2 regions of the Bartonella sp. B1098 genome follow, and region 1 is predicted to be linked to the other one. Evidence: predicted binding sites of a transcription regulator. Region 1 holds the regulator's gene; the other holds the start of a gene.
The links. The regulator LexA, encoded in region 1, represses DNA repair genes until DNA is damaged. The targets are predictions, from matches to a motif close to TGTTCNNNNTGTGTTCNG.

Region 1 (6,151 bases):
ATTTTTATAAATTCAAAAAACTTGAAATGTAAGTTTGCTTTATATTTGTTTCTGTCTTTGCAAAATGAGCTATTACTTGTGCAGGATATGGTCTTATGAATGATGTTTCCGTTGAATATCAGGCAATAGAAGAAAACGAAAAGAAAGATGATCTTTTGGCAAGCAAAGAAGATGATTGCCATCCAATATTTCGGCGTGCTCCTTCAAGTGTGGAGTTTAATAAATTGCGTAAACGACTTTTGCGTCATATGCGGCAAGCTTTAGATGATTTTTCTATGTTCTCTACTGGAAAAAAATGGCTTGTTGCTTTATCAGGCGGAAAAGACTCTTATGGTTTATTAGCACTTCTTTTAGATTTAAAGTGGCGTGGTCTTTTACCCGTTGAAATTCTCGCTTGTAATCTTGATCAAGGACAACCAGGTTTTCCTAAACATATTCTTCCAGACTTTTTGAGTTCTTATAAAATTCCCTATCGTATTGAATATCAAGATACTTATTCCATTGTTACAGATAAATTGACAGAAACACAGACATACTGTTCACTTTGTTCTCGATTGCGACGTGGTAATCTCTATCGCATTGCACGTGAGGAGGGTTGTTCGGCATTAATTTTAGGGCATCATCGTGATGATGTTTTGGAAACGTTTTTTATGAATTTGTTTCACGGTGGACGATTAGCCGCTATGCCTGGAAAACTTAAAAATGATGAAGGCGATCTTTTTGTGCTACGTCCTCTTGTCTATGCTGCTGAGGAAGATATAGAAAAATTTTCTCAAGCAATGCAATTTCCGATTATTCCTTGTAATCTTTGCGGTAGTCAAGATGGTTTACAACGTAATGCAATGAAAGAAATGCTGAAAAATATCGAAAGAGAAATGCCAGGACGCAAAGATACAATGATCGCGCTTTAACGAACGTGCGCCCAAGTCATTTACTTGATAAGAAATTCTTTGATTTTAAAACGTGTGAATAAAAATGAAGCATTTTTAAAAATAAGTTTGAAGATTTTAAAATAAAATACTTATTTATAATGTTAATTTATTGCTTTACAATTTTACAATCGTAAGAGTTTTATGTCAAATTTGCTTATTGTATCCATAAAAAACATCCTCCTGCATATCACAAGCGGAACTCTTGGACGTATAAAACACAATTTAAAGAGCTTCTTTTAAAATTGGTTTGCTTTTTTTTAAAGTAAACATGAAAGAGCCTTGTAGATTTTATCTTATCCTGTTGTGCAATAAAACATTGTCATTTAGAGCGGTAAACGAAGAGAATATAAAATTCTTGATAAAAATTAAGTTGTTTTTAGAATGTACAGCGATCATTCAGGACAGGGATTGCCTATAAATTCTCATGAAGTAAGTCACATAAGTAACCAAACCCTATTGTGAGCAGTTGCTTTTTTATAAACTAACACTGATGGAGAACTTTATCATTGGGATGGGAAGAAGCTCAATTTTTTAAACGGCTATACCATAAAGGTCATAAGCATCTGATTGTTCGATTTTAACGGTGACAAACTCACCGACACGCAAAGGGTGCCGTGATGATATATGGACAACACCATCTATTTCTGGAGCATCGTATTGACTACGTCCTTTGGCGACTTTTCCTTGACTTTCATCGATAAGAATTTGGAGTCTTTTTCCAATTTTTTTCTTTAAAAGATGTGTAGAAATTTGTTGTTGTTTTGCCATAAAACGATGCCAGCGGTTTTCTTTTATGTCTTCAGGAATATTTTCTAATCCCAAATCATTTGCAACAGCTCCTTTTACTTCTTCATATTTAAAGCATCCAGCGCGTTCAATTTTTGCTTCTTCTAGCCATTCTAGAAGTATATTAAAATCCTCATTTGTTTCGCCTGGAAATCCAACAATAAATGTTGATCGTAAAGCGAGATCTGGACATATTTTTCGCCACTTTTCAATTCTACGATTTGTTTTCTCCATAAGAGCAGGACGCTTCATATGACGCAAAACAGTTGGTGATGCATGCTGAAAAGGAATATCCAGATAAGGGAGAATTTTTTTCGCCGCCATAAGTTCGATAACTTCATCCACATGGGGATAAGGATAAACGTAATGCATACGTACCCAAATGCCCATATCACCTAGTTCGCGACAAAGATCAAAGAATTTTGTTTTGATTGTGCGATCTTTCCAAGAATTTTCGAGATATTTAAGATCAATACCATAAGCACTCGTATCTTGTGAAATAACTAAAAGTTCTTTTACACCCGCTTTTACCAATTTTTCAGCTTCGCGAAGAACATCACTGATCGGGCGAGAAGTAAGATCACCACGCAGGGTAGGGATGATACAAAAACTACACCGGTTAGAGCATCCTTCAGAAATCTTTAAGTAGGCGTAATGGCGAGGTGTTAAACGAATACCTTGGGGAGGAACTAAATCAAGAAAAGGATCATGAACAGGGGGAATTGCTGTATGAACAGCTTGTATAACACTTTCATAAGCTTGTGGTCCTGTAATGGCCAATACATTAGGGTATTTTTGGCGAATAACATCAGGATCAGAACCAAGACACCCTGTTACAATAACTTTTCCATTTTTTTTAAGAGCTTCATCAATATTGGCTAATGATTCTTTTCTGGCAGAGTCAAGAAAACCACAGGTATTCACAATAACGACATCAGCTCCTTGATGTTGGTGTGAAATTTCATACCCTTCAGAGCGGAGACTTGTAATAATTCGTTCAGAATCTACGAGTGCTTTTGGGCATCCGAGAGAGATAAAACTAATACGAGGCGCTACCATGATAATCCTATAATTACTATGGAACGATTGCGTTCCGCTTTTATTGACTTAAAAAGTAAGAAATGTTCTTTAATTTTTATAGATAACAATCTGTTACAAATTTATTTGATTTTTCTCTACAATATTTTGTGTACGCTTACAATTTTATCTTTTTGCGCTATCAAATGCTGTTTTGAGGGCGATGATATAAGACAGACTCCTTCAAAGCATTCAAGTTCTTTTAGGATAGGTGGTGAATATTTTAAAGCTTACTTGTCAAGCCTTGTGTAAGTGAAAAACATAAGAGAAAAGAGGGGAAGTGAAACCCGCTTGATAGGGATTTGGATTGTTTATAGATCGCGAGTTGGGCATATTCTTTGGCTATAGGAAGAAAGCCAACTGCGTGTAGTACGATGTTTAAAAATACTCAGCAGTTTTTTTTACTGCATTTTATTAGTGTATGTATAGCCTATTATAATAGGATTGTTTTTTAATATTTGCGAATAAGTCCGGTAAGTTTTCCTTGTATTTCTACACGCTCGGATTTGTATGTACGCACTTCGTAGTGAGGATTAGCAGCTTCTAATGCGACAGAGCTTCCTGTGCGTCGATAACGTTTTAATGTTGCCTCTTTTTTATCAATAAATGCGACAATAATTTCACCTGTTATTGCTGTATTTTGTCTTTTCACAATTATCGTATCTTTATCAAGGATACCAGCCTCAACCATAGAATTATCTTTAACTTCTAATGCATAGTGCTCACCTGTATTAACCATATCGTGTGGGAGAGAAAGTGTGCTTGTTTGTTGCAGTATAGCAGAGGCGGGCACACTCGCAGAAATACGTCCCATAATGGGGATTGTGATATTTTTTTTTTCGTCTTCCTCAAAATTCTCAAGATTAGCCAAGTTTTTTGATATTTCTCTTTTATTTTTTTCTATCATACTGGGAGAAATCTTACGGGCTAGAGAAAGGTTAAATGTTATTTTCTCAGGCAGCCGAATCACCTCTATTGCACGAGCACGATTGGGTAAACGACGTATAAAACCTCGTTGTTCTAAAGCTATAATGAGCTTATGAATGCCAGACTTTGAAGAAAGTTCTAAAGCATTTTTCATTTCTTCAAAAGAAGGAGGAACACCTGTTTCTTTTATATGATTGTGAATAAACAAGAGGAGCTCATATTGTTTACATGTCAGCATTCAATGTTCCAATCAAAAGAATAAAAAAATAGTACAGTAAAAATACGTGTATATATAATAATTCTACAATTTTTTTTTGCTAAATCAAAATTATTTGCTTTATTTTTGATCTTATAAGTGAAGTTAATTAGGTAATATGTTTATTTATAAACATATTTAATATATGATAAGTATGAAATTTTACTTTCATAAATTTATCATAATATTGTTTATATATTATAAAACTACACGAATATTAAATGATATATAAAAAATATTTTATAGTTCTGACTGAATAATTTAACACTCAATTTTATGGTCAGTATTATCCTTCTATTTTTTTATATATCTACGTTTTTATTATTTTCTCATATAATAAAATTAAATAAAATACATTCTTTCAATAGCGTGACAGATCACTTTATGTATATTTAGAATCATTTTGCACATTGTTTCTATTTTTTTATTGTTTAGTCAAATTATCTACAGCGACAATAATGAGCATCATTTATAGCCATGCCTGATATTTTCAATGAGACTAAATTTTTTTGTTTTACGTTTGCTTTATTCTATAGAATAATTGGCTTTCGTTATAGAATCATTGCACGTCAATAAAAAGTTACGTCCTCAAAATGCCATTGTTGCTCATTGTCATATTGATTTTAAAAAGAGATCTCTTAATGTGCTTGCTTCCATTAAGATGATCTTGCAAATAACATAAAATCTCTTAGGCAATGCTCTCTTCACATCTCAATAGTCTACAGCCCCCCGCCGTACTTATTTTGCCCAACCCTCATGTTGCGATAATTTTGGATTATTAAAAAAATACAAGAGGTATTTTCATTTTTTTAATCGTTTTATTCTTCTCTCTATGTTGTGCAAACAAATGATTTTTATGAGTTCAATATAAAAGGAACAAAAAAATTAGAAATAAAGAAACCTTACGGCATTCAAATCTCTCATTTGAGTGAGAAAAATAAATTATTATAAATCAATATGTTATTTATAAATCTTTATTCATATTTAAATTTGAAAACTAAAACATAAAGTATAAAAAATAATATAATAATATAGAGTAGGAAGTATTTTTCTGTTCTCCTCATGATGTTTAACAACTCATGTGTGGAGGAGGAGGGGATATTTCTCTATAATTTTAGCACTTCGAATCTATGAGATATTTTAATCATTAGATTATTTCTTTATCGAGATTTCAAAAAGAAGATCAAAAAAACTCTATCTACAATGACGAAGAAAGGAGAGAAAACGGAAAATTATTGATAACTGAAAAAAATAATAATATTTTTTTTCCAAAAGGTGTTGACCAAATGAAAAGTCAACCGTATGTTCCCTTCACTTTCTACAAATTAGATAGTCTGCAAACTAGATAGCTTGTGTGAGAGCGCGTAGCTCAGCTGGTAGAGCAACTGACTTTTAATCAGTAGGTCCAGGGTTCGAATCCCTGCGCGCTCACCAAATTTATATGATATGGATAAGCTATACAAAAGTTTGATAATCTTTGTTGCTTTGATTCTTTTTAGTTTTTTGTCTCCGCTAATTCTTTTTGGAATCTTTTGATTTATTCTATAGCCAATCCTTTTCTATCAGTTGTTTTGCTATAGAGTGCTCCTCTGCCCAACCCGAAAGAGCTTTAAAGCTTGTGATACAATTACACTGGTGTTGATAACAAGTGTGGCTACTCGTTTTCGTAATTCATGGACTGTGTTTTAATGCCCGCCGCATTCACATGAAACAAGTTGGTAAAATCGATACTTATTCACAATTTGTGTTTATTCACAGCTTATCTTATAAGATGATTTTTATAACATATTGATTTATATATCTTTTATCTTCCGACGTTTTTATATAGTGCATTTATTTCTTATGACGATCATAAAATGGTTAACAATGTGTTAATTTTTTGATAAAAGAAGCGAATTCAAGGATGGTATATGCGCGAGGGATATCATTTAAAAACGTGAATACTCCTCTCGCGTATAGAAAGCGTGACGTGGTTTTTACAGTAGTACTTAACAAAAATAAGTGGACTGAATAGATGCCTTCAAATAGTAAAAAGAGATTTACTTCTATTATCAAACAGACATTTCAATTATTTTCTATGATTGTTATTTCTCAATCATTGGTGTCTTGTTGCGCAAGCGAAACCGCACATTTTTCAATAAAAGATTCCTATCATAATAAACCAATTGACGTA
Region 2 (6,151 bases), 200 kb from region 1:
GATGTAAAAGATACTCAGTTTCCTGTTCTTCCTTTGGGGGATTCTGATACTGTTGAAGTTGGTGATCTTGTTCTAGCTATTGGTAATCCTTTTGGTGTTGGTCAAACGGTTACAAGTGGTATTGTTTCAGCGCAAGCGCGTACACGTGTTGGGATTTCCGATTTTGACTTTTTTATTCAAACAGATGCTGCCATTAATCCAGGAAATTCTGGTGGCGCTTTAATTGATATGAAAGGTCAATTAATCGGAATTAATACGGCTATTTATTCACGTTCCGGTGGTTCTGTAGGGATTGGTTTTGCTATTCCAGTTAATCTTGTAAAAGTGATGCTTGATACCGTTAAACGCGGTGGAAAACATTTTGTGCCACCTTATATTGGGGCATCCTTTCAAAATGTTACACCTGATATTGCTAGTGGTTTAGGTTTAGAACGGCCCTATGGTGCTCTTATTATTGAAGTTATCAAAGACAGTCCTGCTGAAAAAGCTGGTTTGAAAGTAGGTGATGTTATTTTGAGTGTGCAGGGGGTGCGCGTTGATAGTCCAGATAGTCTTGGCTATCGTTTGATGACAGCGGACGTTGGCCATAGTCTTGCTTTAGAATATTTACGAGGCGGAAAAACTTTAAAAACACAGATAAAGGTTGCATCGATATCGGAAACTGCATTTTTAAAATCTGAAAAAATTACAGGTGACAGTCCTCTCGCCGGTGCTGAAGTGTTAGATTTAACACCGCAAAATAGTCGACGTTTTCATCTTCCTATATCGGCAAAGGGTGTTGTGATTACCAATCTTGATGAAATGAGCTATGCTGCGGGAATTTTTCGGCCCGGAGATATTTTACGTGTTGTCAATGGCTATAAGATTCAAACAGTTCATCAGTTGAAAAAGATTCTTATGCAGACGCGTTCGCGTACTTGGCAATTGGAATATGAACGTGATGGTATGTATATTCGCCAATTTATTCGTTGAGGTTTTTTTTGAAGAAAGATTTTTTTACTTCGTCGATCGACCCTAAAGTTAATAAAAATCAGCCACTTGCAGAAAGAATGCGTCCTTGTTCTCTCAATGACGTTGTGGGACAAAAACATTTAATTGGAGAGGATGGTTTGCTTTCACGGATGGTGGCAGCGGGCTCAATTGGATCGATGATTTTTTGGGGGCCTCCAGGGACAGGAAAAACAACGGTTGCACGTTTGTTAGCACTTGAAACAAATTTCGCATTTGAACGAATTTCTGCTATTTTTACAGGCGTTTCTGAACTTAAAAAGATTTTTGAAGTTGCACAGAGGCGTTTTATGTCTGGGGATAAAACGCTTCTTTTTGTTGATGAAATTCATCGGTTTAATCGTGCACAGCAGGATAGTTTTCTTCCTGTGATGGAAGATGGTACGGTGATCCTGATCGGTGCAACAACTGAAAATCCTTCTTTTGAACTTAATGCTGCTCTTCTTTCGCGTGCGCGGGTTTTAACATTTCTTTCTCATGATCATGAAAGTTTAGGCATGCTTTTGAAGCGTGCTGAAAAAGTGGTAGGAAAGTTGCTTCCTTTGGATGATGGGGCCAGAGACGTTTTGATAGGGATGTCTGATGGTGATGCGCGGGTAGCATTGACATTAGCAGAGGAAGTTTGGTCTGTCGTGCGTCCCGGAGAGATTCTTGATGCTGGTGCGTTGCAAAAAGTTATTCAGCGTCGTGCACCCATTTATGATAAAGGACGAGATGGGCACTATAATCTCATTTCAGCGTTGCATAAATCTGTTCGTGGCTCTGATCCTGATGCGGCACTTTATTATTTAGCTCGTATGTTGGATGCTGGTGAAGATCCTCTCTATATTGGGCGAAGATTGGTTCGTATGGCTGTTGAAGATGTTGGTTTGGCGGATCCTCAAGCTCTTGTCATTTGTAATGCAGCAAAAGACGCCTATGATTACTTAGGATCACCAGAAGGAGAATTGGCTTTGGCGCAGGCATGTCTCTATGTTGCAACTGCACCAAAGTCAAATGCGACATATCTCGCGTATAAAGCTGCACGGCGTTGCGCACAAAAAAATGGTTCTTTACCGCCTCCTAAACATATCCTTAATGCACCGACGAAATTGATGAAGGAGGAAGAGTACGGAGAGGGTTATTGTTATGACCATGATGAACCGGATGCTTTCTCTGGACAAGAATATTTTCCTGAAAAACTTGGGCGCCAGAGTTATTATAAACCAGTTGAGCGTGGATTTGAGCGTGAAATTGTGAAGCGTCTTGAATGGTGGAAACAATTGCGCAAAAAACGTAAAAACCAACCATAAAATTGGGATTAGAACACATTTTTTATTGATTTTGAATTTATTTTTTATTCCTCATGTCGTTGTATGAACTTTAGTTTATATTTAAACACTTATTGCATTATCCGTTTTAAGAAATATGTCGTTCAACTCTTAAAGCTACTTTATTTTTGTGGTTTTAATTGACTAAGATATTGATTAATAATCATTATTAACTGTTTTGTATGTTGAATGAGAGCTCCAAATACCGTACGATTCTCTCATTCTAAATCTCATTAATCACAACCATTCGCTTGTATGTTACATGCTGGATTAATATGTGATAAAAGCTGCACAGGAAAAAACTAAAAATGGCTTTAATATGCAAACACAAAGGTGTTCTGTTCTTTGATGCAGTAGGGGGTGGTTTTGATTGATGAAGCGTTTTTATGTGCTTAAGGGGGAATTTTTTCTTTCAGGACTTAATCATAGGGGTAAGCAGGAAGGTTAAACATTGTGTTGAAATTTAAATTGTTGCTTTTCTAGAGAGAGATGAATATGTTAACTTACTCTCTTATATTAAAGTATTATTTTATTTTGAGTTTATGTTGTGTCATAAGATAGGGAATGCCAATTCTTTATTTTACTGGTCATGATATGTTATAAACATAACGTAAGAGTAAGGATGAAAATAGTCTGTGAAAATTTAAACTCAAGGCTTTAGTTAAATTAAAAGAGCAATATACACTTTAAGTGTTAGATTATTATGAATCGGTCAAGGATATAATCGTGGATAAAACAAAAGCTCTCGATGCTGCTCTCTCACAAATTGAACGTTCTTTTGGTAAAGGCTCGATTATGCGTCTTGGGCAAAAAGAGCAAGTTGTTGAAATTGAAACCGTTCCAACAGGATCATTATCCTTGGATATTGCTTTAGGGATTGGTGGGTTACCTAAGGGGCGTATTGTGGAGATCTATGGACCAGAAAGTTCTGGGAAGACAACATTGGCTCTGCATGCTATTGCTGAGGCTCAAAAAGGGGGAGGAATCTGTGCTTTTATTGATGCTGAACATGCGCTTGATCCTATCTATGCGCGTAAGCTTGGTGTTGATTTAGAGAATTTGTTCATTTCTCAGCCAGATACCGGTGAACAGGCATTAGAAATTACGGAAACGTTGGTTCGTTCTGGGGCCGTTGATGTGCTTGTTGTGGATTCTGTTGCAGCTTTAACACCACGAGCGGAAATTGATGGTGAAATGGGCGATGCTTTACCAGGATTACAGGCGCGATTGATGAGCAAAGCTTTGCGGAAACTCACGGCTTCTATTTTTCGCTCTAACTGTATGGTGATTTTTATTAATCAAATTCGCATGAAAATTGGTGTGATGTTTGGTTCGCCTGAAACCACGACAGGTGGGAATGCTTTAAAGTTTTATGCTTCTGTTCGTTTGGATATTCGCCGTATTGGGTCTATTAAAGATCGCGATATGATTGTTGGTAATCAGACCCGTGTTAAAGTGGTGAAGAATAAGTTGGCTCCTCCCTTCAAACAGGTTGAGTTTGATATTATTTATGGGGAAGGGATTTCCAAGATAGGTGAATTGATTGATTTAGGAGTCAAAGTGGGTATCGTAGAAAAATCTGGCTCGTGGTTTTCTTATAATTCTCAACGTTTAGGGCAGGGACGTGAAAATGCAAAACAGTTTTTACGCGAGCATGCAGAAATAGCGGCAGAAATTGAAACGGCTTTGCGTCAAAATGCTGGTTTGATTGCGATTGAATTGTTAGAAAACGCAGGGTCTGAAAATACGGAAAGTGATGAAGTTCTTTGATAAACCGTTTTTTCGTCTATAATTTTTTTATTTAAGATTTTTTCTGTTTTTATTTGTTTGAGTTTTTAAATATACAGTCGTTTTTTTCTCAATTTTTTTTAATAAATATTCCGTTCTTTGATTAAATTGACTCCATGCGTGGCAAAGAGGATATTTAATGGGGGGATTTTTCTTTTATGGTTTGGTGCTGTATGCTGCAGGTGTTTATATGAATAGTGTTAATAATATCCGGTCAACATTTTTGGATTATTTTCATCATCATGGGCATCAAGTTCTTTCTTCTAGCCCACTTGTTCCACGCAATGATCCTACACTCATGTTTACAAATGCAGGGATGGTGCAGTTTAAAAATGTTTTTACGGGACTTGAACAGTATCCTTATAAAAAGGCGACAACAGCACAAAAATGTGTTCGTGCGGGTGGAAAACATAATGATCTTGATAATGTTGGCTATACGGCACGCCATCATACGTTTTTTGAAATGTTGGGGAATTTTTCTTTCGGCGATTATTTCAAAGAAGAGGCCATTTTTTTATCATGGGATCTTTTAACAAAAGAATTTTGTCTACCAAAAGATAAATTGTTGGTAACCGTTTATCAAAGTGATGATGTTGCTGCTGAATTATGGCGTAAAATCTCAGGTCTTCCAGATGAAAAAATCATTCGTATTGCGACAGCTGATAATTTTTGGGCGATGGGCGATACAGGTCCTTGTGGCCCTTGTTCGGAGATTTTTTATGATCATGGTGATGAAATTTGGGGTGGTCCCCCTGGAAGTGTGGATGAAGATGGTGATCGCTTTATTGAGATTTGGAACCTTGTGTTTATGCAGTATGAGCAGCTTTCTAAGGAAGATCGTGTTGATTTACCTCATCCTTCTATTGATACCGGTATGGGATTAGAGCGTATTGCGGCTGTTTTACAGGGTGTTCATGATAATTATGACATTGATCTTTTTCGTGCATTAATTGAGGCATCAGAAGCAATCACAGGGATTGAAGCAAAGGGTGATTTTATTGCCAGCCATCGTGTTATTGCTGATCATCTTCGCTCGTGCGCATTTTTGATTGCAGATGGTGTTCTTCCTTCCAATGAGGGAAGGGGATATGTTTTACGTCGCATTATGCGACGTGCTATGCGTCATGTGCATCTTCTTGGTGTTAAAGAACCTTTAATGTGGCAGCTTTTGCCTGCTCTCATTCGCGAAATGGGACAAGCTTATCCCGAATTGGTGCGAGCTGAACCTTTGATTTCGGAAACTTTAAAATTAGAAGAAATACGTTTTCGTAAAACGCTTGAACGGGGACTGGGTTTGTTAAATGAAGAAAGTGCTCAGCTTAAGGAAGGGGATCATTTAAATGGTGAAGTTGCTTTCAAGCTTTATGATACCTATGGCTTTCCACTTGATTTGACGCAAGATGTGCTTCGGCGTCATGGAATATCTGTTGATGTTGATGCCTTTGATAAGGCGATGGAACGTCAAAAAGAAGAAGCTCGTGCTCATTGGTCTGGTTCAGGTGAAGCTGTAACGGAGACAATTTGGTTTTCTGTTCGTGATCAGGTAGGGAGTACAGAATTTTTAGGGTATGAAACAGAAAAAGCTAAAGGTATTCTTACAGCTCTTGTATGTGATGGTAAAATTGTTGATGAGGTTTCTTCAGGGCAGAAAGCCATTCTTGTGTTAAATCAGACTCCTTTTTATGGTGAATCTGGTGGGCAAATTGGTGATAGCGGTATCATTTCTAATGAAGGTTTTATTTTTGAGGTGCATGATACGCAGAAAAAGGCTGATGGTGTTTTTATTCATCTTGGAGAAGTTAAATCTGGTCATGTTAAGATCTCTGATTGTGTAGAATTAACTGTTGATGGTGTTCGTCGTAAAAAAATTCGTGCGAACCATTCTGCTACCCATCTCTTACATGAGGCTTTACGCCAAGTATTGGGATCTCATGTTACTCAAAAGGGCTCTCTTGTATCGCCGGAACGGTTACGTTTTGATTTTTCTCATCCCAAAGCTATTTCGGCAGAAGAATTGAAAAAAATAGAAGATTTAGCAAATGAGA

Region 2: recA (recombinase RecA) is a predicted target of LexA. The motif match lies at 2,903-2,920, and genes of this name have one in related genera.

Annotation. Positions count from the first base shown of each region.
Region 1 is NZ_CALYLP010000003.1:27,228-33,378, forward strand. It holds partial or broken gene ttcA (tRNA 2-thiocytidine(32) synthetase TtcA) at 96-973, shown strand; gene rimO (30S ribosomal protein S12 methylthiotransferase RimO) at 1,464-2,777, opposite strand; gene lexA (transcriptional repressor LexA) at 3,247-3,960, opposite strand; tRNA gene NNJ85_RS04520 (tRNA-Lys) at 5,337-5,412, shown strand; gene NNJ85_RS04525 (septal ring lytic transglycosylase RlpA family protein) at 5,993-6,151, shown strand, end outside.
Region 2 is NZ_CALYLP010000003.1:226,850-233,000, reverse strand. It holds gene NNJ85_RS05350 (DegQ family serine endoprotease) at 1-972, shown strand, start outside; gene NNJ85_RS05345 (replication-associated recombination protein A) at 981-2,300, shown strand; gene recA (recombinase RecA) at 3,045-4,088, shown strand; gene alaS (alanine--tRNA ligase) at 4,297-6,151, shown strand, end outside.